Regions from separate parts of the Pseudaeromonas sharmana genome, predicted to be linked through region 1. Evidence: riboswitches for the same ligand, from Rfam matches in the RefSeq annotation. Region 1 holds a riboswitch; the other holds the start of a gene.
What was found. A riboswitch is a leader RNA that binds a small molecule or an ion and turns the genes downstream of it on or off. The one in region 1 is predicted to bind cyclic di-GMP.
Positions count from the first base shown of each region.

Region 2: it holds a riboswitch for cyclic di-GMP, as region 1 does, so the genes downstream of both, ACFOSS_RS07165 (immunoglobulin-like domain-containing protein) here and ACFOSS_RS08355 (sigma-54-dependent transcriptional regulator) in region 1, are expected to answer to the same signal.

Region 1 is NZ_JBHSAF010000007.1:127,444-142,292, reverse strand. It holds gene flhA (flagellar biosynthesis protein FlhA) at 1-1,414, shown strand, start outside; cyclic di-GMP riboswitch class I at 1,600-1,691, shown strand; cyclic di-GMP riboswitch class I at 1,824-1,917, shown strand; gene ACFOSS_RS08355 (sigma-54-dependent transcriptional regulator) at 2,081-3,460, shown strand; gene ACFOSS_RS08350 (flagellar hook-basal body complex protein FliE) at 3,484-3,813, shown strand; gene fliF (flagellar basal-body MS-ring/collar protein FliF) at 3,889-5,589, shown strand; gene ACFOSS_RS08340 (FliG C-terminal domain-containing protein) at 5,576-6,604, shown strand; gene ACFOSS_RS08335 (FliH/SctL family protein) at 6,634-7,317, shown strand; gene ACFOSS_RS08330 (FliI/YscN family ATPase) at 7,310-8,641, shown strand; gene ACFOSS_RS08325 (flagellar FliJ family protein) at 8,657-9,061, shown strand; gene ACFOSS_RS08320 (flagellar protein FlgN) at 9,308-9,748, opposite strand; gene flgM (flagellar biosynthesis anti-sigma factor FlgM) at 9,753-10,028, opposite strand; gene flgA (flagellar basal body P-ring formation chaperone FlgA) at 10,110-10,853, opposite strand; gene flgB (flagellar basal body rod protein FlgB) at 10,945-11,331, shown strand; gene flgCL (lateral flagellar basal body rod protein FlgCL) at 11,334-11,756, shown strand; gene ACFOSS_RS08295 (flagellar hook assembly protein FlgD) at 11,788-12,522, shown strand; gene flgE (flagellar hook protein FlgE) at 12,535-13,749, shown strand; gene flgF (flagellar basal-body rod protein FlgF) at 13,777-14,511, shown strand; gene lfgG (lateral flagellar basal-body rod protein LfgG) at 14,545-14,849, shown strand, end outside.
Region 2 is NZ_JBHSAF010000006.1:147,647-162,495, reverse strand. It holds gene ACFOSS_RS07215 (NADP-dependent oxidoreductase) at 1-579, shown strand, start outside; gene ACFOSS_RS07210 (type 1 glutamine amidotransferase domain-containing protein) at 652-1,335, shown strand; gene ACFOSS_RS07205 (diguanylate cyclase domain-containing protein) at 1,544-2,551, opposite strand; gene gpmA (2,3-diphosphoglycerate-dependent phosphoglycerate mutase) at 2,804-3,556, opposite strand; gene cspE (transcription antiterminator/RNA stability regulator CspE) at 3,967-4,176, shown strand; gene ACFOSS_RS07190 (LysR family transcriptional regulator) at 4,839-5,765, opposite strand; gene ACFOSS_RS07185 (SDR family oxidoreductase) at 5,884-6,741, shown strand; gene ACFOSS_RS07180 (pyridoxal-phosphate dependent enzyme) at 6,908-7,825, opposite strand; gene ACFOSS_RS07175 (RidA family protein) at 7,809-8,255, opposite strand; gene ACFOSS_RS07170 (helix-turn-helix transcriptional regulator) at 8,320-9,057, opposite strand; gene ACFOSS_RS07165 (immunoglobulin-like domain-containing protein) at 9,360-11,552, opposite strand; cyclic di-GMP riboswitch class I at 11,600-11,697, opposite strand; partial or broken gene ACFOSS_RS07160 (IS5/IS1182 family transposase) at 12,214-12,367, opposite strand; gene ACFOSS_RS07155 (glycoside hydrolase family 19 protein) at 12,541-14,478, opposite strand; gene ACFOSS_RS07150 (chitinase N-terminal domain-containing protein) at 14,704-14,849, opposite strand, start outside.

The DNA.
Region 1 (14,849 bases):
TGCAATGGCGGTCGGCGAGGCCTTCCAGCGGTATGCGCTGCTGACCATCGGTGATGGCCTGGTAGCCCAGATACCTTCCCTGCTGATGTCGACTGCGGCCGCCATCATAGTGACCCGCATCAACGATGAAGGGGAGATGTCGGATCAGGTGGGGCGTCAGCTGCTGGCCTCGCCTCGTGTCATCTTTACGGCTGCCGGCGTCATGCTGGTGCTGGGGCTGGTGCCTGGCATGCCGATGCTGGCCTTCCTCAGTTTTGCCGCAGTCCTGGCGTATGTCGGCTGGCGTCTGCAGCGGCGTGTCATTGACGAGGCGCCTCTGGTCGCTATCGAGGCGTTGGCACGTCAGCGCGAGGAGCCGGCCGCACAGCTGGAGTGGCAGGATCTGCCCCATCTGGATTTGCTGGCGATTGAGTTGGGCTACCGGCTGGTGGTGCTGGCTGAGGCGGCGAAGGGGGCTGAATTGTTACAGCGTGTCCGCGGGGTGCGCAAGACGCTCTCCGAGCAGATGGGATTTCTGCTGCCGGAGGTGCGTATCCGTGACAACCTGCATCTGGCACCCGATCAGTACCAGATCAAGCTGGCGGGCGTGCCGGTCGGCGGTGGCCAGGTAGACAGTCAGCGACTGCTGGCGATCGACAATGGCCAGACCTACGGCCAGATCGACGGTGAACTGACCCGGGACCCCGCTTATGGGCTGGATGCGGTCTGGATAGCACCAGAGCACAAGGCCCGCGCCTTGAATCTCGGCTATTCAGTGGTCGATGCGGCAACCGTGATTGCCACCCATAGCTCAAAACTGATGCGCGAGCATCTGGATGAGCTGTTCGGGCATGAGGAGGTGGGCCGTCTTTCTGGGCATCTGGCCTCGATCTCGGCCAAGCTGGCGGAGGAGCTGAATACGGCGTTGACACCGATCCAGCAGTTGCGCGTTTATCGGCAACTGCTCCGGGATCAGGTCAGCCTGCAGGATATCCGGGTGATTGCCACCACCTTGCTGGACAGCAGTGAGCTGACCAAGGATCCGATCTTGCTCGCCTCCGATGTACGCTGCGCGCTGAAGCGCGCTTTGATGCGCCAGATCATTGGTGAGCGCACTTTGTTAGCCACCTTCACCCTGGAGGACCGTCTGGAACAGACGCTGCTGACCGCGCTGAATCAAGCGCAGCAACAGGGCAAGGTGCAGCTGGATGGCTTCCCGGTCGATCCCAACCTGCTGGGCCAGCTGCAGCAAATGATGCCTCAGGTCCGCGATCAGCTGCAGCATCTGGGCCATCCGCCGGTGCTGGTCGTCATGCCGCAGTTGCGCCCGCTGCTGAGTCGTTATGCCCGCAGTTTTGCGCGTGGCCTGAAAGTGGTCTCTTACAACGAGATCCCGGAGCAGTTGCAGATTGAGGTCATCGGGACCTTGGGATGATCCTGCCGGCGAGGAATAACCAGTATGCGAAAGCGGCAAAGTGTAAAATTCGGTGAATATTAATAAGTTATTGTTTGTTTTTGTGATTGTCTTTTCATTCGGAAGCGATATTATCAGTCCGGAATCCCGACTTCCTGTTACCAGGAAGCAAATATGAGCAGCCAATGGCGGTTGTTCTGGGATTGTCAGGATGAAGGCAAACTGCACCGAAAGGGCGGGACGCAAAGCCTCCGGTCTGGGATCACCCAAGGGTGATGACGATAGCGGGGCTGCCATGGCAACGGACTGTTGACATGCCACACTGTGTTTCCATTCTTTATTTGTTGTATTTCCCTTCCTCCCGATCTGTTTTATCCATATTGGATGTTGCTGTCGCCCGATATGGCCATGACGAGATGGCGTCCATCTCTGCATGAAACGGCAAACTGTTCCGAAAGGGCAGGACGCAAAGCTTCCGGTCTAACGTCATCTCAGCGGATGACCATGACAGCGGGGTTGCCAAGGCAGGTGTGAGACGCATGGTTCGGACCATGCATCCCAGATGGCGGGAGCGTTGCCACCTGGCGAGTCTTGCTTTTACCGCGATGTCGGAGTCTTTGTACTCTGTGGACTGCATTTGGCTGGATTTCAATCGGAACAGGCAGTTTTTTCGAAAGGAAGTCAGTCGTGACGTTGAGTGTACTTACTGCCCCGCGGGCAGATATTCCCATGGTAGCCGCAGGGCGGTTGCCATTATTGATTGTGGATCCGGCGCGTTATCTTGATACGCGGGAACTGGCGATGCACGGTTTCGATGTGATGCCGTGTGCCAGTGCCAATCAGGCCTTGGCTGCCGTCAGCCGCGATGCGCCACGACTGCTGTTGGTCGATGCCAGTCTGCCGGATATGCCGCTGGCGACCTTTATTACCCGCCTGCAACAACGTCGAGCCGATATGCTGGTGATCGCCATGGTTTCGGCAACACAGGGGCGGGAGGCCGCGGAAGCCATGCAGGCGGGGGCCATCGACTACCTGCGCAAACCGTTCGATACCCAGCAACTGAGTGCTTGCCTGCAACATGCGCTCGGAGTCAGTGAGGCCGTCCCGGACCTGGTGGCCGTTTCCCATGCCAGTCGCCAGGTGCTGCAACTGGCGCGCCGCGCCGCCCAGACTTCAGCGTCGATTCTCATCGGCGGTGAATCCGGGACTGGCAAGGAGCGGTTGGCCCGCTTCATCCACGATGTCTCTCCCCGTGCCGAAGGGCCCTTTGTGGCCATCAACTGTGCGGCGATCCCCGAAAGCATGCTCGAAGCCATCTTGTTTGGTTACAACAAAGGGGCCTTTACCGGTGCGGTAACGGCGCAAGCGGGTAAGTTCGAGTTGGCGCAGGGCGGCACCCTGCTGCTGGACGAGATTTCCGAATTGCCGCTGCTGTTACAGTCCAAGCTGTTGCGGGTGTTGCAAGAGCGTGAAGTGGAGCGGCTGGGCAGCAATCAGAAGATCCTTCTGGATGTGCGCATCATTGCCGCGACCAACCGCGATCTGCGCGAGTGTGTTGCCCAGGGCGTGTTCCGTGAAGATCTGTTTTACCGGCTGGATGTGTTGCCGCTGAGCTGGCCGAGTCTGCGCGAGCGTCGTGACGACATACTGCCGCTGGCGAATTACTTCATCGCCAAACATGCCTGCCGCCCCGGTTTTCAGTTGACGGCCGAAGCGCTACGTCTGTTGTTGCAGCATGACTGGCCGGGGAATGTGCGCGAACTGGAGAACGTGATCCAGCGGGCCTTGATTCTCGCCCGCGGACTGCATCTGCAACCCGCCGATCTGATGTTGCCGTCATCGGGTTCACGCGGTACGCAATGTGACGCCTTGCCGGCCTTCGGTGAGGGCTTGGCGGCTAGCCGCCGGCAGGCGGAGTTCCAGTATGTGCTGGAGACACTGCGCCATTTCGATGGCCATCGCACCCGTACAGCAGAAGCCCTCGGCCTGACGACGCGTGCCTTGCGTTACAAGCTGGCCGCGATGCGCGAGCAGGGTATGGATATTGACCAGATGATTCGGGCCTGACGGCTTGCACTCCGGAGACAAATATGAAAATTGATGCCATCACGACTCAGAACGCCATGCTGGCTCGGATGCAGGGGCTGCAGCAGCTGGCTGAGTCCGGTGCACCGGCCATTGCGCGGGCCAGCGATGCTGATGACTCCTTCGCCACGACGATGCAGCACACGATTCGCAGCATCAATCAGCAACAGAACGTCGCGTCGCAGATGATGGCGGCGGTGGACAGTGGTCAGAGCGATGATCTGGTCGGTGCCATGGTCGCCAGCCAGAAGGCGGGTCTGAGTTTTGCCACCCTGATGCAGGTGCGCAACAAGCTGATGTCCGGTCTGGACGATATCATGCGCCTGCCGCTGTGAGGATGAGAGATGAGTGATGTGGCACCGGCAGTAGCTCTGCCGTCCCCCTCCCTGCGTGAGCGGACCACAGATTGGTTGCGCAACTGGCGACGCATGTCCCGGGATAACCGTTCCCTGTTGGTGATCGCGCTGATGGCCGCCCTGGTGGCGACAATCATAGTGGTGATCCTGTGGACGGCGAGCCAGAACTATGTGCCCTTGTATGGCAAGCAGGAGATGTACGATACCGCCAACATTCTCGAGTTGCTGGAGAAAGAGCAGGTGCCATTCCGTCTCGACTCCTCCAGCGGCCAGGTGCTGGTGCCGGAAGGTCAGTTGGCGCAGGTGCGCATGGCCCTGGCTGCACGCGGGGTTCGCGCGGCGTTGCCGGCTGGGCTCGAGGGGCTGAACGGGATGTCCGGGCTTGGCACCAGCGAGTTCATGGAAACGGCCCGCTATCGCCATGCCTTGGAGGGCGAACTGGCTCGCTCCATCATAGCGCTGGATGCGGTACGCAGTGCGCGTGTCCATCTGGCGATCCCGAAACGGACCCTGTTTGTCGGTCGTGAAGAGGAAAAGCCCACCGCCTCCGTGGTACTGGATCTGCAACCGGGTCGCACTCTGGAGGTCGGACAGGTTGAGGCGATTGCCAACCTGGTAGCCGGCAGCATCACCGGCATGAAGCCGGAATCGGTCTCCATCGTCGATCAGGCCGGCCAGTTGCTCAGCAGCGAGCTGGGCGATAAAGGCGGCTTCGGCAAGTTGTCGGTGCAGCAGATGGAGTACGTGCGCAAGCAGGAGGAGTACATCAAGCAGCGCGCCAGCGACATGCTCTATCCGCTGCTGGGCGCGGGAAACTACCGGGTACAGGTGGCTGCTGACATCGACTTCAACACCGTCGAGGAGACGCGCGAAGAGATCGATCCCAAGGGGGTGATGCGCAGCGAGAGCGGCAAGGCGGACAAGACAGTCGACAACCTGGCGCTGGGTATTCCCGGTTCGCTATCGAACCAGCCACCGGTCAAGAAACCGGCCGAGAACACTACGGCGGCTAACGATGGCAACGCCACCACCGCAGCCAAGAGCAACGACACCCGTACCGAGCGTAACGAGTTCAATCGTCAGTATGAAAACAGCCGCTCCGTGGTGCATACCCGCTTTCAGCAAGGGCGCCTGCAACAGCTGAGTGTCGCTGTGCTGTTGAACAATCAGCTGGCACCGAAAGGGGGCTGGAGTCAGGCCCAGCTGGATCAGATCCAGCAGATGGTGCAGCGCGCCGTGGGCTTTGATGCCTCGCGCGGCGATCAGTTCAGCCTCAATAGCTTTGATTTCAATCCGGCGGTGATGGCACCGCTGACACCACCGGAGAGCGAATGGTGGCGTGAGCCGGTATGGCAGAATTCGCTGCGTTATCTGGTGGGCGGACTGCTGGGATTGGCCTTGCTGCTGCTCGGCGTACGCCCCCTGGTCAAGCAACTGGTACGACAGCATCCGCCGCACACCGCAGCTGACGACGAACCCGCTGTCGCGCTGGCCCTGGCCGACGCTGAACCTGGCTTGCGCCGGCGTGAGGATGCTCTGCTCGGCGAGCCCCAGGTCAGCAAGGTGCCGCTGGCGACCGCCGCCCGTGGTGATGACGGTGGTGTCGCCTATGATGGCTTTGAACTGGAGATGCTGCCGGAGCCAGGCTCGGATCTCGAGGTCCAGCTCAAACATCTGCAGCTGTTGGCGGACAAGGAGACGGCCCGCGTGGCCGATGTGATCAAGCTATGGGTGAGTGGCAATGAGCGACATTAATTTCAATCAGTCCGCTGTCGACATCCAGATCGAACCGCTGGAGAAGGCGGCGATCCTGTTGCTGAGCATGGGGCCGGATGCCGCAGCCCGGGTGCTCAAGCGATTGAGCCGGGATGAGGTGCAGAAGCTGACCACCTGTATGGCTCGCTTGCCGGGCGTCAGCTCGCCGGAAGCGAAATGGACGTTGCAGCAATTCTTCAGCCAGTACCGACAACAGAGCGGTATCAGCGGTGCCTCTCGTGATTACCTCGAGCGAACCCTGGATCTGGCGCTGGGCGAGAAGCTGTCGCGCAGTCTGCTGGATTCCATTTATGGCGATGTCATGAGCCAGGATCTGGAGCGCCTGCAGTGGGTTCCGCCAGAGGTGCTGGCTCGTTTCTTCCGCCATGAACACCCGCAGATGCAGGCGGTGTTGCTCGCCTTCTTGCCCCCGGATACCGCCTCGGCTGTGCTGGATGTGCTGCCGGCGGAGCAGCATGATGAACTGCTGTTGCGGGTCGCCAACCTCAGAGAGGTCAGTGAGCTGGTGCTGGAGGAGCTGCGCGGCACCCTGGATCGCTGCCTGTCGTATGTGGCCGAGCAGGCCGGTACCCGCATCGATGGCGTGCGCCAGGTCGCAGATATCCTGAACCGTTATCAGGGTGATCGGGCCCAGATGCTGGATCTGCTGCGTCTGCATGACAAACAGATGGCGGTGGAGATCGAGAAGAACATGTTCGATTTCGACACGCTGAAGCGTCAAAGCGACGAGACACTGCAGACCCTGACCCAGGAGATCCCGGGGGATCTGCTGGCGATTGCCCTCAAGGGGGCCGAGGTCAGCCTGCGCAAGGCGGTGCTCAATGCGATGCCGAAACGGATGGCGCAGGCGCTCGAGGCGCAGATCCAGAGCCAGGGCTCGGTCTCGGTGCGCAAGGTAGCCGATGCCCGCAACGAAATCATGCAGCTGGTACGCGAGCTGGTCGAGCAGGGCGAGATCGAATACCAGTTATTCGAAGAGCCGGTACTGAGCTGAGGGCAGCCTGAAGGCAGCAGGAGTGGATCATGAGTGAGACGTCCCGGATGCCAGCGCGCGTCTATGCCTACCGTTTCCCGACATTGGGCGGCCCGCGACAACCGCTCGCTGCGCGAGATGAGCAGCAAGGGTTTGAGCAGGGGTTTGCCGAGGGCGTGGCGGCAGGCCGCCAGCAGGGTGAACAGCAAGGCCGCGAGCAGGGCCAGCGCCTCGGCTATGAGCAGGGCTATGCCGAAGGGTTGACCGCAGGCCAGCAGGCGGGCCTGCAGCAGGCGCGTGAGCGTATCGATAGCGCGTTGCAGCCCCTGCAGGGGCTACAGCAGGCGTTGGATGCGTGGCTGCACCAGCAGCAGGCGGCACAGCAACAACAACTGGCGGCGCTGGTGCAGGAGCTGGCGCAGCAGGTGTTGTTGCGCGAACTGGCCCTGCAGCCGCAGCAGATTACCGCTCTGGTCGAGGAGGCGCTTGCCCAGTTGCCGGCCGCGGCCGAGGAGATAGCGCTGTTTATCAGTGCCAGCGATGCCGCCCAGCTGGCGGCGCTGTCGATTACGGAGTGTGCCGGCTGGCCGCTGCGCGTCGATCCGGCGCTGGAAGTCGGCGAGTGCCGCGTCGAGGCGTGCCACGGCGTGGTCGAGTCGCGGCTCGGCGAGCGGCTGGATGGCCTGTTACAACCGGTACTGCAGACGATGACGGCGGACGCAGAACATGAGTGATGCGTTGTTGCAGCGTCTGCAGCGGGCGCGCCAGCAACTGGCGGCCACACCGGTACCACCACCGCGCCGTTTCGGGCGCCTGGTGCGGGTGACCGGACTGACGCTGGAGGTGGTCGGCTGTCCGCTGGCGCTGGGACAGCGTTGTCGGGTTTATGCCGCCGATGGCCAGACCCTGTCGGCTGAAGTGGTTGGTTTCAACCGCGAACTCTGTTACCTGATGCCACTGCAACCCATGAGTGGCCTGTATCCTGGCGCCCGGGTCGAAGCCCTGCCCAGCGATGAGCAGATCCGCATCGGCCATCACCTGCTGGGACGGGTGGTCGACGGCCTGCTGCAACCGCTGGATGGCTTGCCGCTGCCGGAGGCCGGCGATTGGGTGCCCTGGTTCCAGTCGCCCCCTAATCCGTTAACGCGTCAACCTGTGACCACCCCCTTGGATGTCGGCGTGCGCGCCATCAACGGCCTGCTGACGCCGGGCAAGGGACAGCGGCTCGGGCTGTTTGCCGGCTCCGGGGTCGGTAAAAGCATGCTGCTGGGCATGATGACGCGCAATACCCGGGCCCAGGTGGTGATCGTCGGCCTGATCGGTGAGCGCGGACGCGAAGTGCGCGAGTTTATCGAACATGCGCTGGGTCCTGAGGGGCGTCAGCGGGCCATAGTGGTGGCCGCGCCGGCCGATCAGTCGCCGTTGTTGCGGCTGCGAGCCGCCCAGCTGTGTCACCGCTTGGCGGAGTATTTCCGCGAGCAGGGGCTGGATGTGCTGCTGCTGATGGATTCACTGACCCGCTATGCCCAGGCCCAGCGCGAAATTGCACTGGCGGTCGGGGAGCCGCCGGCCACCCGCGGCTATCCGCCGTCAGTGTTCAGCATGTTGACCCAGCTGGTAGAGCGGGCTGGCAATGGCCAGCACGCCTCCGGTTCGTTGACGGCCTTCTATACGGTTCTCGCCGAGGGCGATGACCAGCAGGATCCGGTGGCCGACGCCGCGCGCGCCATCCTCGACGGTCACGTGGTGTTGACCCGGCGTCTGGCCGAGCAGGGCCATTATCCGGCCATCGATATTGGCGCCTCGGTCAGCCGCGTGATGCCGCAGGTGGTGCCAGCGGCCTGGTTACAGCAGGCGACGCGGTTGCGTCAGCTGTGGGGACGTTACCAGCAGGTGCGCGAATTGCTGCCGCTGGGCGGTTATCAGCCGGGTGCCGATCCGGGTATGGACGACGCCGTGCAGCGTTATCCGCAGATTGAACACTATCTGCAGCAAGGACTGCATGACGCCGCCTCGCTGGAGGACAGTGCCAACCAGCTGGCGCGGGTGCTGGCGTGATAAGCGGAGGTCGCGGTGCTCAAGCCCTATCTTGAACTGCAACAACAGACGCTGGAGCAGCTTGGCCAGGAACGCGGCCAGCTACGTGAGCAGTGGCAGCGCGAACAACAGCGGTTGGAGCGGCTGCAACAGCTGAGTTCGGCGCTGGCGATGCCCGCCGGCGTCACCACGCCGCTAGCCTGGCAAAATCGCAGCGGCATGCAGCAGCAGCTGCGACGCCTGCAAGCCCATCAACAGCAACAGCTGGCGTTGGCGCACAGCGATCTGCAGCGCCACGAGGCCTTGTTGCGCAGTCAGTTTGGGCGGGTCAAAGGGCTGGAGCAGCTGTTGTCACGCCGCGAGCAGGAAGCGCAGCAACGCCAGTTGCAGGCGGAACAGAAAGTGCTGGATGAATTGGCGCAGCGCCCGCGGCGGCGTTGAGGCGACCACGATAATTCGCTGACGCGGCGTTAGCGGTGATTTTAAATTATTCCATCCGGAAAATAGCATTATTCAAAATATCACGCAAAGTGGGTTAATAATAATTAACCTTTTGATAAATAATGTTTTTATCGAAATGGCTTGCACTGTGGAATACTATTTACGCCCTGTGCTGGCATGGTGTGGAATAACCGGTTGGCTGCGACGGGAACTTATTTCTTGCCACCTGTCATCGTTGACAGGTCATTAATTACCCAACGGTTGCGGATAGCTGTCTTGCGGTTGCAGCAGCTTGCGCACCAGTTCCACCTGGCTGGCTAACAGTCGGCCATTGATATCGTTCTGGGTCTGGCACTGTTGCAGTAGCTGGTGCAGGGTGTGCCAGCTGGCATTGGCCTGATGGCGCAAGGGTTCCGGCAGGCGCGACAACAGCCGTTGCATGCCCTGATCGTCGGCGCTCAATCCCAGCTGGCGCAACCGGGCGACGCGTTGGCGGGCGCGCTCGCTGAGGGTCTCCATCAGCAGGTGCTGGCGCTCCTGCAGCTGTTGCAGTCCCTGACTGTCGTGACTGATCAACAGGTCGCGCTGTTCCAGCAGCATCAGCTGCAGACGGCGGTAATCCTGAACGTCCTGCTTGAGCTCTTGTAGCAGCAGTTTGATCTGATCGCGTGTCGAGGTAGCGGTCATCGACTCAGGACCGGTGCAGATCGACGATGGCGGCGCTCAGCGCATCCAGATCCAGCGGCAGCTGGCCATCGGCAATCGCCTGACGCAGTGCACTCACCTTGTCCATGTCGACCTCACTGGTCTGTGCCAACCCGGCGCGCACCGCTTCCAGCTCACGCACAGTGCCGCTGAACACGGTCTGGCTCTGGCTGACGGCGGGGCGGCTCTGCGGGGTGACGGCGGCCGGCTCACTCTGCTGACGCGGGGTCAGGGGACTGAAATCGGTGCGGGTAATTTTCATCTTTTTCGACTCCAAAACGCTCTGCTATCCCCAATCAAGCGACCGGGCGGAAAAGAAACTTGAATCAGGCGGCAATTTTTTTCAGTAGCGGGTCTCGACGATACCGCGTTCGACCACCCAGGTCTGGATCACCTTGCCAGAGCTGAGGTTGCGTACCTTGACGCTGTCGCCCGGGCCACCGGCTTCCAGCGCTTCGCCCTTCATGGTGGCGGCAAAGCCGGTTTCCCCGGCACGCATCACCACGATATCACCTTTGCGCACCCATAGTGCCGCCTGCAACTGGCCGGCGGAGAGCAGCTGGCCAACACGGATGCGGCGCAGCGTCTGGCGGCCGATCACCTCTTCCGGGCGCACGGCGATGTCACGGTACAGGCGGGTGACATCGGTCTCCTTGGCGTCCAGATCCTCAAGCCCCAGCGTGTGTCCGCGTGGCAGGTCGCGCTTGGTGAACAGCACCGGCAGCGTCAGCGCCAGATCGACCCGTCCCTGCAGCCCCCAGGCCGGTTGGCTGCAGCTCAGGCGGTAGAGCTGGCGGCCCCAGGGTTGTCCGCCGCTGCTCAGCGGCACCGTCGTGACCGGTTGCTGGCAGGGCGGCAGGTGGGCCGCGCCGTCCGGCAGCCAGACATGCAGCTGACGACTGCCCGCCGGCCACTGCCGGGCGGCCAGGTACTCATCCAGTCGGGCCGTTGCCACCCGGGTCAGTTCGGCTTCCAGCTCTCCGGCCCACAGGCTGCCGCTCACCATCATCAGCAGCAGTGCGACGACAGCCCGTTTCCGATGCGGAAGGTGTATTTCCCGCTCCGGCGGAAGCAGGGGGCGGGACATAGTGTAACTAGCTGATAAATAAGGATTCAATTGTTGGCATGACTCTTGTTTATAAAGCTGACATTCCCGTTGGATAACAGGAGAGTCCGTTATGTCCCTCAATTTTGACAAGGCCCTGGGTGTTCACCCTTACGCCTTGCAACTGCGTGCCGAGCGCGCCCAGATCATCGCCGGTAACCTGGCCAACGTCGAGACCCCGGGCTATCTGGCTCGCGATGTCGACTACCAGCAGATCCTCGCCGATGTCGCGCGCCGTGTCGAGCAGGGACAAAGCGGCAGCGATCTCGGTGCTGGCCTGAACCAGGCGCTGGCGTCGCCGGCGTACCGCGTCCCCTACCAGACGGCGGCCGATGGCAACACGGCTGAACTGGGGGTCGAGCAGGCGAAATTCGGCAATAACGCCATGGATTTCCAGACCAGCCTGACGTTTCTCAACCTGAAAATTTCCGGCCTCGCCAAGGCCATTGAAGGACGCTGATCATGGCTTTCAACCGTATTTATGACATCGCCGGCAGCGCGATGCGCGCCCAGACCGTCCGGCTGGACACCGTCGCCTCGAATCTGGCGAACGCCGACAGCGTCTCCGGCAGCGAAGAGACCGCGTTTCGTGCCATCAAGCCGGTGTTTGCCACCCTGTACCAGCGGGTACAGGAGGCCGATGGCATGGCATCGGCCCAGGTACAGATCGCCGGTGTCACCCAGTCGGACCGCCCGGTGCAGAAGCGACTGGAGCCGGATAATCCGCTGGCCGATGGTGACGGTTATGTCTACACCGCCAACGTCAACCCGGTGGAGGAGATGGCCGACATGATGAGTGCCTCGCGCTCGTTCGAGACCTCGGTCGAAGTGATGAACCGTATCGGCAGCATGCAGCAGGGGCTGCTGCGTCTGGGACAGATGTAAACCCGCAGTGACTGCGGCGTAAGGAGAGCACATGAGTCTGGCACAGGTCAGCAGTCTGGAAACGGCGCGCGGCAGCAGTTTCCAGAGCCACACCACCACCCAGGTCGCTAGCAATAACAGCGGCACGGCTGCGTCATCGTCATCTTCTTCTTCATCCAGTACGGGCAGTGGCACCGGCAGTGTCGAATTGCGTAACGAGTTCTTGCAGATGATGGTGGCGCAGATCCAGAACCAGGATCCGCTCAACCCGCTGGATGGCACCCAGTATGTCACCCAGCTGGCGCAGTTCTCGATGGTCGAAGGGGTCGAAAACCTGCGCGTGCTGCAACAGCAGGCGCTGGTGATGCAGGATACCCAGCAGGTGCTGCAGAGCACCAACCTGGTGGGCAAGGAGGTGATGGCACCGAGCAGCAGCCTGACGCTGGAGCACGAACAGCCGGTGCGCGGCCAGATCTATCTGGCGAATGCCGCCGATGAGGTGTCACTGCACGTCTATGACCAGCACGGTCAGCAGGTCGCCACCCAGCAGTGGGGCGGCAGCAAACAGGGCACGCTCGATTACGATCTCAGCGCCCTGCCGCCAGGTGAGTACAGCTTCGAAGTCAAAGCCAAGAGTGGTGGCGTCATCAGTACGCCGCAGAATTACGTCGCCGGAGAGGTGCAGCGCGTCACGCTGCCCGGCAGTGGTGATATCCAGTTGCAAGTCGCCGGTGTCGGCACAGTTCCGTTGTTCAGCATTGTCGAGTTTGGCCAGGCCAAGTCCTAAAGGAGAGATCAGATGTCATTTAGTATCGGCCTCAGTGGCCTGCGCGCGGTCAGCGAAGAGCTGAACGTCATCAGTCACAACATCGCCAACGTCAACACCGCCGGTTTCAAGGCCGGACGTGCCGAGTTTGCCGCGCTGTACAGTGGTGGTCAGGCCGGGGGCGTGGAGATGAACAACGTCAGCCAGAATTTCGATCGCAATGGCGATGTCGTCAGCAGTGGCCGGGCGCTGGATCTGGCGATCTCCGGCAGTGGCTTCTTCGTCCTCAGCGACAGCAAGGGGCAAGTGGCTTATAGCCGTGCCGGCATGTTCCAGAAGGATGCCGATAACCGCATCGTCGCCAGCAACGGCATGGCGTTGCAGGGCTATGGCGTCAACGCCGACGGCCAGCTGGTGCCCGGTGTCATCGGTGATCTGAAGGTCACGGCGGCCAATGTGCCGGCCAAGGCCAGTACCAAGGTCGACTTTGTGGCCAACCTGAAGGCCGATGCCAGCAAGGTGGATACCACGGCTGCCGGCTACACCTTCGACCCGAACGATGCCAGCAGCTACAACTTCTCGCAGTCAGGCAAACTGTTCGACTCGCTGGGCGTTGAACACACCCTGACCCACTATTTTGTGAAGACCGGTGACAACACCTGGCGTACCCACTATTACGTGGATGGCAAGCCGGTACAGAGCGGTGGGGCTGATCAGGTACAGGATCTGGTCTTTAACGCCGATGGTTCGCTGCAGTCACCGACCGGCAATGTCACGCTGAACCTGAGCCCGGCCGGCGCCAATCCGATGGCTGTCGAGCTGAATGTCAGCGGCCTCAGCCAGTACGCCTCCGATTTCAATGTCAGCCGCAACCAGTCCGATGGGTATACCGCCGGTGACATGACCGGGGTGCGCATTGAACAGGACGGCTCGCTGATGGCGGTATTCAGCAATGGCCAATCCTTGCTGCAGGGCCAGATTGTGATGGCCAACTTCGCCAACGCCAGCGGTCTGCAACAGGGTGACAATACCACCTGGACCCAGACCTTCTCCTCGGGCCAGCCGACGCTGGGGGTGCCGGGCACTGGGACTCTGGGATCGCTGACCTCGGGCTCCTATGAGGGTTCCAACGTCGATTTGACGGGTGAGCTGGTCAACCTGATGACGGCGCAGCGCAACTACCAGGCCAATGCCAAGAGCATCAGTGCCGCGGACAAGATGACCCAGGTGCTGTTCAACTCATTCTGATGTGCTGACTGACAGGAGACCCATGTCGTGGAGAAGCTGATTTACACCGCCATGTCCGGTGCCCAGCACACCCTGATGGCCCAACAGATCCGGGCCAACAACCTGGCCAACGTCAATACCACCGGTTTTCGCGCCGACTATGAGCAGGTCTCGGCGGCGGCGCTCTCCGGAATGGGCTACCCGAGCCGGGTGCTGGCGCGGGAAGAGGCGGCCGGCAGCAATTTTGCCTCCGGGCCGCTGATGGCCACTGGCCGCAAGCTGGATTTGGCGATCCGTGGTGACGGCTTCTTTGCGGTACAGACCGCCGACGGCAAGGAGGCCTACACCCGGGCTGGCAACGTCGAAGTGGATGCTGACGGGCGCATGCTGGTCAATGGCCGTCCATTGCTGGGCGAGGGTGGCGAGCTGACACTGCCAGAGTACCGCAGTCTGAGTTTTGGTAACGACGGTACCGTCAGCGTGACGCCACCGGGCGGTGGCGCGCGCCTGGAGGCGGGCCGCATCAAGCTGGTTCAGCCGGAGACCCGTGATCTGGTGAAAGGCGAGGATGGCCTGTTCCGCCTGCGTCAGGGGGGCGAAGCCGAAAGCAGCGACAGCGTGGTGCTGGCGTCCGGTTATCTGGAAGGTTCCAACGTCAACGCCGTGGATGAGCTGGTGAATACCATGGCGCTGACTCGCAACTTCGAGTTGCAGGTCCGCATGATGAAGAGTGCCGACGAGCAGGCTCGTCTCGGCGCCAAACTGGTTTCCGGTCAGGGTTAAGCCTGAATAACTTTATTTCGAGGAGCGTGACAGATGCATCCTGCACTTTGGGTCAGCAAGACAGGCCTGACCGCACAAGACGCCAAGATGGCGACCATTTCCAACAACCTGGCCAACGTCAACACCGTCGGTTTCAAACGCGATCGGGTGGCGTTCGAGGACCTGTTCTATCAGGTACAGCGTCAACCTGGCGCCCAGCAGGATCAGCAGAATCAGGCCCCCACCGGTATCCAGCTGGGTAACGGTGTGCGCGTGGTGGGGACCCAGAAGGTGTTTACCTCTGGCAACTTCCAGACCACCAATCAGGAGCTGGATGTCGCGATTGTCGGCGAGGGTTT
Region 2 (14,849 bases), on a different contig from region 1:
ACGGTGGTCGTTGCGGCCGCCAGTGGCGCAGTCGGCGCCGTGGTTGGTCAGATCGCCAAGTTGCAGGGCTGTCGGGTGATCGGCATTGCCGGGGGCGCCGAGAAGTGCCGCTATGTGGTCGACGAGCTAGGCTTTGATGCCTGTATCGATCACAAGGCGCCGGATCTGGCGACCCGCCTGGCGGAGGCCTGTCCGCAGGGTATCGATGTCTATTTCGAAAATGTCGGCGGCAAGGTGTTTGATGCCGTGCTGCCGCTGCTGAACACCAAGGCGCGGGTTCCGGTGTGCGGTCTGATCGCCCACTACAACGCGACGTCGCTTCCGGACGGCCCGGATCGCTTGCCTCTCCTGGCTGCGACGCTGCTCAAACAGCGCATTCGTATGCAGGGTTTTATTATTTTTGATGACTATGGCCACCGCTTTCCGGAGTTCCTGCAGCAGATGGGACCCTGGGTGGCCGCAGGCAAGATCCGCTTCCGTGAACATAGGATCAGCGGCTTTGAGTCGGCACCACAGGCGTTGATTGGCGTACTGCGGGGCGAAAACTTTGGCAAGTGCATCGTGCACCTGGCCGATTAACCACGGAGCGGTAACCCTACCGGTTGCTGCGCTATCTCTGAACGATCTCGCTGTAATGACAAGGAATATCTTATGTCCCGTATCCTGATGGTACTCACCTCCCATGACCAGTTGGGTAACACTGGCCTGAAAACCGGTTTCTGGCTCGAAGAGTTCGCGGCCCCCTATTATGTGTTCCGCGATGCCGGTTGCGACATCACGCTGGCTTCGCCTGCCGGCGGTCAGCCGCCGCTCGATCCCAAGAGCGACGAGCCTGACTTCCAGACCGCGGCGACCCACCGTTTCCGTAGCGATGAGGAGGCCACGGCACTGCTGGCAGCCACTCACAAACTGGCCGACATCCGCATCGATGAGTTCGATGCCGTTTTCTATCCCGGTGGTCATGGTCCACTGTGGGATCTGGCCGAGGATCGTTACTCCATCGCCCTGATTGAACAGGCTATCGCGGCGGGTAAACCGGTGGCGACCGTCTGCCATGCGCCCGGCGTGTTGCGCCATACCCGCGCTGCCGATGGTACTCCGCTGGTACGAGGGCATCAGGTGACCGGCTTCTCCAACAGTGAAGAAGCAGCGGTTCAGCTCACCGATGTGGTGCCGTTCCTGGTCGAGGAGATGCTGCAAGCCAATGGCGGTGATTATCGCAAGGGGCCGGATTGGCAGCCGTTTGTACTGCGTGATGGCCTGCTGATCACCGGGCAGAATCCAGCCTCTTCGGAGCAGACCGCTGAAACCCTGCTGGCCGCACTGGCCGGGTGATGCGCAACACCGTTCATTTGGGGAAACATGCTGGCAGCTTGTCTTCCACCAGCACGCTGTAACCTATTCAGGGGGCACGATGGCGGCATGCCTGCCGTCATCGGTTGGTTCCATGGTCACGGCTCGTGTCTTATTTGACCGGCCGTGTGCGCGGGTTTCCCCAGCCGCGTTGGATCCTGCGGCTTCAAACCGCGGGCAGGGGCGTCGCTCAGTGCTGCTGTTTACGTTCGCGTTTGACGAGGTACATCGACTGATCTGCTTTCTCCAGCAGGATCTCTGGCTCGATGCCATCCAGAGGTGCCATCGCAAAACCGACACTGCCGGCAATGGCAAACGCCAGCTCAGGATAAGGGTGGTTCATTTGCGTCTGTAGCCGCTCGATATGGCGAACCAGCGTCGCTGTATCGACAATCGGTTGCATCAGTACGGCAAACTCATCGCCACCAAGCCGGGCGACAGTATCGGTTCCGCGCAGCATGCTCCTGAGTCGTCCAGCAAAAGCCTGTATCGCCTGATCGCCTGCGTGGTGGCCATAGTGGTCGTTGATCGCCTTGAGGCCATCCATATCGATCATTAATACGCCCAGGGGCGTACCATGGCGCCGGGTATGGGCGACGGCATGATGCAGGCGTTCGAGGAACAGTGCCCGGTTGGCGAGTCCGGTCATCTCGTCATGGGTGGCTCGGTAGAACAGGTCATGGGTGGCGTACTTGGCGGCAAAGAAAATTTCGGCACCGAGCACTTCAGTCAGTAGTTGCAACACGCTGGCGTGATGCTGGTTAAATGCATTCGGCTGCCGCGACATGATCTTCAGTACACCGACGCACAGGCTTACATGCAGCAGGGGTAATATCAGCATGGAACGGACACCCACTCGCTGACAGGAGTCAAGATCGACACGCGCATCACACTCAGTGTCATGACAGATCATCATCTGCCCGGAGCGCACGCTTTGTCCGGACAAGCTGGCCTCCATCGGCAGTCGCAACCCCAATTGCCTGGCTGCAATTCCGGCTGCAGCGCGATAGACCATGTAATTGTTTTCGGCGAGTTCAATCACGGCGCCATCGGCTGCGGTCAATGTCAAGGTGCGGTCGACGACCAGCGCCATGACGCCGCCCAAATCCAGCCCCAGCTGGGCAATATTGGTTTGCAGCCGGATAATTTCCAGCAGCTGTTCGCGGGTGGGCAGTAATTCGGATTCGCTTGTGGACATGATTGTCAACGCCATCGCTCAAGGGGCGAATTAAGGCTCTCAAGAGCCTGCTTCATCCTGCTAACTCCTCTGTTAACCATATATACAAACTGAGCGGCTTGCCTATGGAGTATAAAAAACAGTCAATACAGCAGCGCAGCGTATTAGCCGTGCTGTGGTGTGAGTCTTTATTTCCTGTGACGCGCAGGCAAGAGACATAATAAAGGCGCCATGCGGCGCCATTATTGATACAGCCTCGGCAAAGCGAATGCGTTATTTCGCCTTGCCCTGATTGGCGACGGCGGCAGCCTTGGCTGCAATTTCATCGGCATTGCCCAAATAATAGTGACGAACCGGTTTCATCTGGTCATCAAACTCATATACCAGTGGTACCCCGGTAGGAATATTCAGCTCCAGAATCGCTTCCTCACTGATGTCATCCAGGTACTTTACCAGTGCGCGCAAGGAGTTGCCGTGGGCGGCGATGATCACCTTTTCTCCGGATTCGACGCGTGGGCGTATGGTTTCCAGCCAATAGGGAATGACGCGCTCTATGGTAATCGCCAGGCTTTCAGTGGCGGGTAATTGTGAGGCTGGGACCGTGGCATAACGGCTGTCGTGACCTGGGAACCGGGGATCCTCCGGCGTCAGGGCCGGTGGGGTGATGGCAAAACCGCGGCGCCACAATTTTACCTGCTCATCGCCGAACTTCTCGGCGGTTTCTGCCTTGTTCAGCCCTTGCAAGGCGCCATAGTGACGTTCGTTCAGGCGCCAGTCCTTTTCCACCGGTATCCACTGCAGGTCGGTCTCTTCCAGCACGGCCCACAGCGTGGAAATGGCGCGTTTGAGGACAGAGGTGTAGGCATAATCAAACTGGAAACCTTCGGCTTTCAGTAGTTGGCCGGCGGCATGGGCCTCTTGCACGCCTTTTGCCGACAGTGGCACGTCGGTCCAACCAGTGAAGCGATTTTCCTGATTCCAGATGCTTTCGCCGTGGCGAATCAATACCAGTTTCTTGACAGACATGATGTTACCCTCCATTTGTTGATAATAGTTATCATCTGTCGGTCGGTTTGGCAAGCGTCCATGACGCGGGTGGCCAGGAGGCGCTGGTCTTCGGCGACGGCCTGCTCCTGGTTCCCGGGCTAAAGTCTGAGCCTTGTTGCGGAGGCGGGGGCGGTATTCGGCAGCAAGAAATAAAAAACGATATAAATCGGCAGGTTAGCGGGAGTAAAAATCAATTTTGCAAATAGTGCTTGTGATCGATAAATAATCCACGTATCTTGGCACCACTTCTGATGAAGTTAGTGTAACAAGTAGTAGCCCCTCCCTATCAATTCAGTCACCCTCTGTGACAAATTGTTTCGAGTTCTCCCACCTGTTATTTCAAAATAATCACCTTGTGTGATGTTAATATTTATTTCGTAGGTTTAAACATGTCCAAAACTACTGGCACCGTTAAATGGTTCAACTCTGAAAAAGGCTTCGGTTTCATTTCTCAAGAAAATGGCGGTGCCGATGTATTTGTTCACTTCCGCGCCATCACTGGCGACGGCTATCGCTCATTGAACGAAGGTGACCGTGTCTCCTTCTCCGTCGAGCAGGGCGCCAAGGGCCCGCAGGCGGCCAACGTATCCGTTCTCTAACGGATTGCCGGGATAGGCGACGCCTGTCCCGGCCCTCAATAATAATGCAAGGAATCTCTATGCTTTTAAATTTGACACAGGAACTCTGTGTATCCAGACATATTTCATCCGATAGCGAGCGCTGGATTTGTTATACCCCATGTCCGAGCGCAAATAATAAAAAACGTGTTACTTGGCAAAAGATCAGCGGATTATTATCCACTGAAGGCATGCAAAATTGGTTAAATAGCCGCTACCCCGATGGTTGTCAGGCTCGCCGTTTCTCCGAGATGATCGCTGGTTAATTTCCCCATTCGCTGCTTTTCCTTTCCGTTATTCGCCTGCGCTGTTTTGACAATCTCCTGCCGTGAATTGAACGCTGCCTGATCGGGCGGATAGTGACCCTGTTGCCGCGTTGTCACTCCGTCATCGTGGTCGATGAGCTTGCCACGAATGGCAAGCGTTAAGGCGGAGCAAACTGGCCCTGCGCGCCATGGGGCACCTCCCGACCATGACGTCCATCGTCTGACACGCTCAATCCGTGGCAACCGGCGTTCATCAATACTGGCGGCTCACACTCCAGCTCGGTTCGGGCTGTTCAACGTGAATCTGCCACTGCGTCCCTGACGTCTTGCTGTGACGGCGGCGAGCATTCTCAGGCATCCTGACCGTTGCTGCCGACGCTATCTGTGTCCGGGTTTGGTTAACCGCTGCTGGAAATGGGGGAGTTGCGCCTTGATGAACTGCAGAAACAGCTTGGATTTTTGTGGCAGATAGGCCCGGTCCGGGTAAATCAGGTAGGCCGTCGGATGATGGCGTTGCCACTCATCCAGCAACGTGACCAGCCTGCCGTCCTGTAACGGTCGATACACCAGAGAATAGGGCAGATAGGCGATGCCGACCCCGTCGAGTGCGTACATCAGTGACACTTGCAAGTCATCGGATAGCAGGTCCGGCTCTGACTGGTGCTGATACACCTCACCTTGCTTGTGCAAATGCCACGGCAGAATAAAACCATCGACATGGTTGCGGATGCTTGGGTAGTGCTGCAGATCCCTTGGATGGGCGGGGCCTTGCGGATCTGCGTGATGAGCCAACAGCTGCGGGCTGGCGACCAGCTCATAGTCAACCTGTGTCAGCGGCAGGGCGATCAGTGAAGAGTCCGCGAGTTCACCGATGCGGAATACAAAGTCGAGGCTGCCTTTGGTCAGATCCTGGAACCGGTTGCTGGCATCCAGTTCAATTCGGATACCGGGGTGTTGTTGTCTGAACTGACTGAGCAAAGGTGCGAGAATATTGACACTGAAGGCCCGTGGCGCGGCGATGTGCAACTTGCCTGTCGGTTGGGTCGAGATATGCTCGGCTTCTTCCTGTAGCTCCTTCACGGTTTGCTGGATTAACAATGCCTTTGGTAACACCCGCTCGCCCAATTCGGTCAGAGAGAGGGAGCGAGTCGTGCGATTGAGTAACTTGCCGCCTAGTTCCGATTCCAGTTGCTGAATCTTCCGGCTCAGGGTGGTCGCCGGTAGTTGTAGTTGACGGGCGGCCTCAGCAAAACTGTTCAGCTCGACGATCTTGGCAAACAGCGGCAATCCACTCAATTCATGCATGTGGCGATTGTCTCATATTTGGGATAATGAAATGCATTAATGGCGATTAATTGCCTCAATGGGATGAACTATAGTCAGCACCAGGTATCCAGACAAGGACACAAACAGAGGTGGGGCTATGACAATTCTTGTTCTCGGGGCAACCGGTAATACCGGCGCGGAAGTGGTAAAGCAACTGCAGGCAAAAGGTGCTTCGTTCCTGGCCATGGTGCGCAATCTGCAGTCGGCGAGCCGGCTGGGTCTGGCGCCTGCACAGATCCGTGTGGGTGATTTTTATGATGTTGCCAGCCTGGTGCAGGCCATGCAGGGCGTTTCGTCGGTCTATCTGGCGATGGCGGCGCATCCGGACAACCGGCAATGGGTCAGCAATGTGCTCGAGGCGATGAAGCGCAGCGGCGCATCGCACTTGGTCAAGTTATCCGGCATGGGGGCGGCCGAGACGGCAGGCTCGGAGATCATTCGCACCCATGCCCAAACCGACAGGCTGGTGCTGTCCTCCGGGCTGACCTATACGCTGCTGCAGCCTAACTCCTTCTATCAAAATCTGTTTGCCAGCGTTGAATCGATCAAGGCCACCGGGCAGTTTTTCCTGCCGTTGCGTGAGGCCAGGCAGAGCGTGGTCGACATCCGCGATGTTGCTGCCGTGGCGGTCGCGGCACTCACCGAGCCCGGCCATGACAACAAGACTTACCAGCTGTCAGGTCCGGAAGCTCTGACGTTTAGCGAACAGGCGGCGATCCTCTCCGAATTGGCGGGGAAAAGCATACGCTATGTGGCTGTCTCCAGGTCGGTCGCGGAGCAGGCGATGCTCGCCGCCGGCATGGATACCTGGTTGGCAGAGCGACTGGCCGAGATCCTCGACTGGTTTGCCGAAGGGCACTACGACGAGGTGACTGACGATGTTGAAACGGTCTTGGGCCGCCCGGCCAGAACATTCCGGGCATTTGCCGAGGAAATGGTATCGCTGGTTAAGTAACGACCCTGTGACCATGCATCGCGTCTGTGTGCCCGACCAGATGCTGCCAGATTTCGACCAGACGCGCATAGCCCAAAGGCCCTGCATTGCTGCAGGGCCTTGTGCTGTAGGGGGCGGGACTCGGCATCTGACGCTGGGCCCGCGAGGGCCTACCGGGAGCGACCGGCTAACAGGCCGCAGCCCACTGGCGGATCTGATCGATCGTGGTGGTGGCGCCGCCACAGATGATGATGGCCAGTTTCGAATAGGCATTCAGCACGGGATGCCCATCGTACACCACCGACAGGGCCGCTCCACAGGCGGGCTCAACCAGCACACGATGATCGGCAAGGAACTGTTCACAAGCCCCCAGAGCCGCCGGATCCGACACCCGCAGGGCGTGGATCGGATGGGAATGAGCCCAGGTCAGCGCCTGATCACAGACCCGTCGTGCGCCCAACGAGGTGGCCACACCGTGCACCGCGGCCAGCTCCACCGGATGACCGGCCTGTAGGGCGGCATGCAGCGAGGCGGTGCCCTCGGTCTCGACGGCGAGCACGGGGATATCTTGCCAGCCGTTACGCTGCAAGCCCTCTACCACCCCACAGAGTAAGCCGCCACCGCCTACCGAGAGCACAATCGCATCGGGTTTATGACCGTGACGCGCCATTTCATCGATCATGGAGGCATGCCCCTGCCATAACAGCGGATCATCAAAGGGATGCAGGAACGCGTCGCCCGCAGCCAGTAGCGATTGGGCATAGGCATTGGCTTCCTGCCAGGAGGCGCCGTGCACGATCACTGCGGCCTGCTCCAAGCGCAATAACTCCCTGGCGCGCGCCGGAGTGGTTTCAGGCACCACCACGATCACCGGGACGTCCAGTTGCCGTCCGGCGTACGCCACGGCAAGCCCTGCATTGCCGCCGGAGGACGAAATAAAGCGCTGGGCACCCCGCGCATAATAGGTCTCGCAGGCATGGCCGATACCGCGCAGCTTGAAGGAGCCGGAGGGTTGTGCGGACTCGAATTTCAGCCAGATGGCGCGTCCGCTGCGCTCACTCAAGGCACGAGATTCAACATATGGGGTTTCAATGTGCAGAGGCATCGGCATGGCTCCGGGGTGATGGGGATGATTGATGGGTACAGGCTTGCAGCTCAATCTCGACGTCCAGTCCAAACGCCAGCTGGCAACTGACCACAGAGCGAGCCGGAAATCCTGCCGGGAAATGGCGTTGATATTCCTGATTGAATGCGGCGAAATGGGCCATATCCGAAAGCCAGACCGTGACTTTCACCACCTGTTCCCAGGCTCCGCCGCAGGCGATCAGCGTTCGTTGCAGATTGTTCAGGATCAGGCGGGTCTGGGTGGGGACATCCCCATGCTGCGGGCTGCCACTGTCATCCATCGCAACCTGGCCCGAGAGAAACAAAAAACCATTGGCCGCGACCGCTTTGGCAAACGGGAAGGGCAATTCAGTCGGGTAGCGGACAATCGCGTGGCTTGTGTTGAGTGGACTCGTTATGGGCTGATTCATGCGGCTGTGGCTCATGCTGGGTTACTGGGGCGGTGATCAAGGTGTTCTCTGCCGAGCGCAGTCATTACCGCTCTGCCGTCTGAGTGGGCGGCATGGACTTGATCTCATCCAGATAGTTGTAAATGGTGTAACGGCTGACGCCGAGGGCGGCGGCGGCCTTTTCAATCCCGCCTTTGACGATGAACATGCCACGTTCGTGCATCTGGCGTACGGCTTCGAGCTTTGCTTGCTTCTTCATGGCGCGATTGCTGGAGGCGGTGGTGTTGAGTGCGGACTGGATTATCTCGGTCATCAGTAACTCCATATCCGGCTGCTCGATGCTCTTGACCTCGGTGACGCTGCTGGTGCCGAGCAGCTGATCGAGACAGGCGCGTGCCGCGTGCAGACCACTGAGATCCGCATTGATGCAAAACCCGGCAAAGGGGGTGCCGCTACTGTCCCGATAGATAGCCGTTGCGCTGTGCAGTACCGCCCCCGAGGCAAGTCGGGTCTGATAATGTTCCAGCACCACGGGCTCCGGGCTGGCGGTTTGCTCCGGGGTCTGGACCACAGCATTGAAGCCCAGATCCTGGCCGGGGCCTGCCAGCACCGGGCTGCCGACCACGCGCCCCGTGATATGACCATTGGCGATCGCAACCACCGAGTGAGCCGGGTTGGTCAGATCGTGTAAGACCACTTCGGTATTCTTGCCGACGATGCTGCCGACGGTCTTTACCACGCTGGTCAAGACAGTGAACACCAGCTGCCGCTCGGCATTCAGGGCAAGACGTTCGGTATCGGGCAGGGGAGGGGTGTTGGGCATGTGACAAGACTCGGCTGATGGGTGGACCTCGCTGGCGGAATAAAGGTAAACTATCAACAATAAGTTGAATTATCAACAAAGTGTTTATTTTGTTGTAATTGATCTGGGAAAGAACGGTGAAGGCGAAGCGAGGTCGAGCGGATTTGGCTGATAAGAACCTGCCAGATTTCGACCCGACGCGCATAGCAAAAAGGGAGGCATCATGCCTCCCTCGTAATTAAATCCTTATACCATGCAGGTTTTGGAATTAACTCCTTGTAACTAAAAGGTTTATGATCTAATCCCTGCGTGTGTCGCGTGGTTTATAGCTTGATCCAGGCATCGCTCCAGGCGCTGCCGGTACCAGGGGCATAGAAAGTGCTGGTTCCACCACACCAGGCCGTATACGGCCAAGGCTTGCACTCATAGTTGGTACCGCCGTTGCTGACACGATCACCCGCCTTGTAGGCGGTGCTTGCCGCGTAGGCGGGATAATTACCACTGCCCGAGTCACTACTACTAGCCGTGAGTGTAACTGCCACACTGTGATCAACCTGTGCCTGCCCAGAGGCCAGCCCGGTGATCACCAGCTCGTAATTGCCAGCGCTTACCCCATTGGCGACCAGTTGCAATGGACTGGTTCCATCAACCAGTGCACTAACGCTGCCAAAAACGGAGCTGCCTTGTTGCAAGCGGGCAGTGATTTGTACGGCGTTCATGGTCGTAACCGTTAAATCGATGCTGACCTGTCCGTTTGCCACGACATAGCTGCTGCCAATATCACCGATGGTAAAGTCACTGCCGCCAGTGACCGGTGGTTGTACCGCACCGCCACAGTCGCTGTCTCCCTGCTGACGCCAGACGCCCCATTGTCCTGAGGTGCCAGGCTCTTCACCCTGGGTCCACCAACCGGCTTGCCAGCGTTTGCCGTTGTAGTTCACCACATCACCGCCAACGTAAACCTGCTTGGCTTGCCACACGTTATCGCAAACAGCACCAGCCTCGCGTACCGTCACTTTGCGAGTTTGGGTCACCTGCTGACCGGCACTGTCAATCACCTGGTAACTCAAGGTGTAACTGCCGACAGTCTGGCTATCAACGCTACCGACAACCTGGATCTGGCTGGTCAAATCACCATCTTCATCATCCTTGGCTGTAATGCCGGCTAACGCATCGAAGGTCGTGCCAACAGTGATGGTTGTGTCAGAAATCCCGCTGAACACCGGTGTCATGCTATAGACCTCAGCACTGCGTAACTGCTCGGTCACATGGCCATCGCTATCCACCACGGCATAGGTCAATGGATAGAGACCGATTTGCTGGTTATTCACACTGCCCGAGACAGAGATACTGGCAGTCAGATCGCCATCTTCGTTGTCATAGGCTGTTACTCCTGACAAAGGGTCAAAGGCAGTTCCTTGCTTGATACGCACGTCGGCAAGACCAGCAAACACCGGTTTGCCATCTGTGGTAGGCGGTGTGATTTGCTGTCCATGAATGAAGGGGCCGTAACTCTTGATGAATGACTCCCCATAACTGGTCCCGGCCGCATCGCGCCCCATGTCCCAGTTGATAGACCATGTCATGACTCCCCGCAGCGGCTGACTCTGTGCCTTCAGTCTGTTGAAAGCAGAGAACAGATCCTGCGGATTTTTTACATAACCGGTCGCTGCGGCATCATTGTTGGTCGGAATACCAAATACCAGTTTGTCTGACGGGATCTTGTAGAAACCTCGGGTGCCGTTCACCAGCGAGTCGGCGATGTAGTAGATAAAGTCGCCTTTGAGCGTGTCGTTGTTCTGTGCTATCCAGCCAATGCCATCGACCCAGATACCATCGCCGCCCTGATTGTAAAATTGCGGGTTTATCCAGTCGTAGTACCCTTCCAGTGCGCGCAAGTACGGTGTGTATAAGCCATTGCTGGTCAGATATGGAAATTCGGGGGCCATGGTGATCAGGAAGTTTTTGCCCTGGGCTCGATAGTGGTCCTTGACGAGACGTAAGGCAGCCGGAATCACAGTCTGGTTGTCTGCCGCTGTAATTGCGGTTTGCTCGAGGTCGATATCCAGACCATCAAAGCCGTACAACTCAACCAGTCGGATGATCTCATCGGCAAAGGCCTGCTCCTGACCTTTATGCAGTTCAATATGAGCCTCGGCACCGCCCAGTGCCAAGAGTACCGAGCGTCCTTGACTGTTCAACGTGGCAATCTGAGCGATGAATTGACTCTCGCTCAGACCAATACCCGGATCCAGCTTGAACGTCGGTAATACCTCATTGCCGTACACCTTCATAAAGGAGACGTTAACGACATTGTACTGAGGATTGATCTGTTCGAGATTGACGCAGGGAGCTGTACCGCCTTTGTAACCACCACCGTTGCACCAGTTATGCCAATAACCGACCACGACGCCTGATTGTGGGTTGATCATGCTCTGGGTGGTCGTTGCGGCGTGCAACAGCGGGCTGGTGATGCCAAGCAGACAACCCAGCAGGGACAGTTTGAAGTTGTGCATTGTTTCTCCGTTTCTGATTTATAGGTGACCATCCGTCATGAATGGTCAGAGGTAGCCCCGCTGCCATAGGTCATTCCGCTAGAAATAACCAACAGGCCGGTAGCTTTGCGTCATGGCCTTTCGCACCATGTTGCCTTTCACTCCTGAGCCAGACGAAACCAGCACAGTGGTGAAGCTGTCGACATATGACACATCCTGTGCATAGAAACAGCTGCCGTGTCATGCGGCGCAGAAGATCCCCTGCGCCACATCAATGTCATTTTTGGGGTATTTACTCTCGGTGATTCTCAGTCTGAAAATAACAAATCTGATGCGTCGCTTATGTAACAGTGGTCTCTAATATTCCGTTACAGTTATTAACTTTCAGTATTTAAAATATTGATTCATATCACAATTGTTTGTTATTTGATCTGGGTTGGCAAATGTGATGGAGCCCCGAACATGTGGAGACTCAGTCCAGCGCTCAAAGTCGACCGGAAGCTGCCAGATTTCGACCAGACGCACATAGCAAAAAGGCCCTGCATTGCTGCAAGGCCTTGTGCTGTATGGTGCCCGGACTCGGAATCGAACCAAGGACACGCGGATTTTCAACTCTGGTCTCGCTGGTTGTTTATTGTGCAGAGCAAGGCCGAGGGGCTGAAATCTATATGTCGTTGTCATGACCATTACTGGCCTTGGGATAAAACGGCTCAATGGCAGCGGTCATATCCTGCCATGGCAGAATTATGCCCCATGAGGGAGAGGAAAATCGCTTTTCGGGTCTCAGGGCGCTTACTGCTGAATTCACTGTCGGCGAAGGTGAGCTGATGACTCATGTTGCCACCTGATTCATGGCTCCAGATGACAAATATGATCTCATATCAGAGACTTGTTCGAACCGTCCCTAAGCCACCTCTACCAGAAAAATTCAGACACTGGCCTAAGCCAGTGTCTGAATTGGCATAATTATATGAATTGTATGGAAATGGTGGTCATTTATTCACTGCGTTCACAGCTTGATCCAGGCATCGCTCCAGGCTGTGCCCTTGCCGGGTTCATAAGCCCAGGCTGCACCGGAGCACCAGCCGGTGTAGGGGTGTGGCTTGCACTCGTAGCTATCGCCAGCATTACTTACCCTATCCCCAGCCTTGTAGGCGTTGCCCGCCTTATAGGCTGGATAGTCACCGGCAGGAGGCGTCGTATCGCCGCTACCCTCGCCCTTGACCAGCAGGATGTGGGTGGTGCTATGGGAGAGGCCCCCCTCGTCGGTCACCTGTAGACCGATCTGCAACTCGGTGTCGTTGGTCGGCTTGGCCAGTACCAGCGCGATGGTCGCCTGATCCAGGGTGGAGGCGGAGACACCAGCCGGCAGCGTCCAGGCATAGTGCAGCGCCTTGCCCTCGGGATCGGTCGAGTTCTGGCCTGAGAGGCTCACACTGGCGCCACCAGCCGCTTGGTTAGGACCCGTTATATGGGCGACTGGCGGCTGGTTGAGCTCGCCACTGTTGGTTCCCTCGTCGTCGGTGACCTCCACCTCAGGGTAGAAGTGCTGGACGCAGCGGCTGTAATCCCCTTCCTTAAAGGCGCTGAAGCGGGTTTGGTAGCCTACCAACTTGCACGCATAGCTCTTGCCACCGTTGGGGTTGCCCGCCACATAGCTCCAGTCCTGCTCCCAGTAGACCGGCAAGGCACCGGCACCCGCTTCGTCGAAGTATTTCATCCCTTTACAGCCGAGTACCTCGTCTGCCGGCACCGGCACCTCAAGGTAGTTGGCGAACTCGCGGTAGTAATTGATGCGGTTCTGAGACTGGGCGTGCTCATTGGTGCCGCCACACTCCACCCCACCGTTGATGATCTGGGTGGTCACGCCAAAGCCTGGTAGCAGACCGTTCTGGCGGTCATGCTCATTTGGCTGCCAAGTGCCGTCGATGACGTGCAGCATGGAGGGCTTGGGTGGTTGCGGATAGACGTAGAAGAAGATTGCGCTGGCGAGATTCAGCCAGGTATCGGCCACCAACTCCGGGTGATCAAGCAGGGGGCGCACTGAGCCATACATGGCTTCGGAGAAGGGGCCATAGTTGTAGTTGTACGACAGTTGCTTGGCGCCGCGGCCAAAGTAGCTCTTGAACTCGCCATTGTCGAAGGTGCCGCATGGCCAGGTCTGGCCCTGCCATACGTTCGGGTTGCACTCACCGTTATAGCCGCCGCGCATGGTCTCACTCCAGCCCATCTCGCGCACGTGAACCAGCGCTTGACGCCACTCTGCTTCTGGCCGCCAGCTCTCGTGGCCGCCAGTCTCCTGGGCGAAGTGGGCGAACATGGTGGCCAGGGTCTTACGGCAGATGGACTCGGTGTCGCGACCGTCGCTGTAACTGCCGCAGAGGGCAGGGAACTTGGCCACCGCTTGTAACAGGCCGCGATAGGTATATTCGGGGGCACGCAGGGGGAATAGGTATTCGAACTGGCTCTCGCTGAGTAGTGATTCGACCAGCCGCACGTTCGGCGGATTGTCCTCCCGGCCCGGTGCCACAAGCTCAACCAGCTCGTTGGGGCGGGTTTCGATGGATGCTTTCACTGCCTTCATCGTGGCATCGCTGGTCAGCGCTCGCTCCTTGTCATCGAGCTCAGCCTGGGTCAGATAGACAGTCTCGGTTTGCTCGGTCGCGGGAGGCTGCTCAACAACCGGCGGTTCGGTAGGGAGGGTCTCATTGCCACCGGCTCCATTGTCATCGCCAATCAGGCGCCACGGTGAATCCCACTCGTTGGCGACCTGTATACCGGGACTCTGGCCGGCATTGGCCCACCATTTGGCCTCGTAGATCTTGCCGTTGAAACTGACTTCGCTACCACCGCCGTAACTTTGATTGATGTCGTAAGGGGTGGCTGCCCACAGTTGACTACTCATGCACAAGCCGGTCAACAAACTGGCAAGGTAAGTTTTTTGCATTTTTTCCCTTCTTGTTGGTGAAAAGGCAGATGACCTAGGTTTCATCCACCACGATTTGCCATGACGGACAGTGAGTTATGTCGAAGCCCCATTTGACGTCGAATCTCCCATATCCTGTTACGGTTTACTTGACGGGCCTAATGGCTTCTAGCAAGCCCTATCTTGGCCGCCAGCGCCGTTTTTCTTGTTATAAGGATGGAACCTTTCCTGGCTCATCCGAGACAGCTAGCGGCCTACATCGGTCCAGACTGAAGCCTTGCCGGGCTCCTTTACTTTGGTGAGCTGCTCGTAAGCGGTGGCGGATTGATTGACCTCGACGATGGCAAACAGGGCGTTACCCGAGCCGATAGAGGGTTTTGCAGGAATAGCTG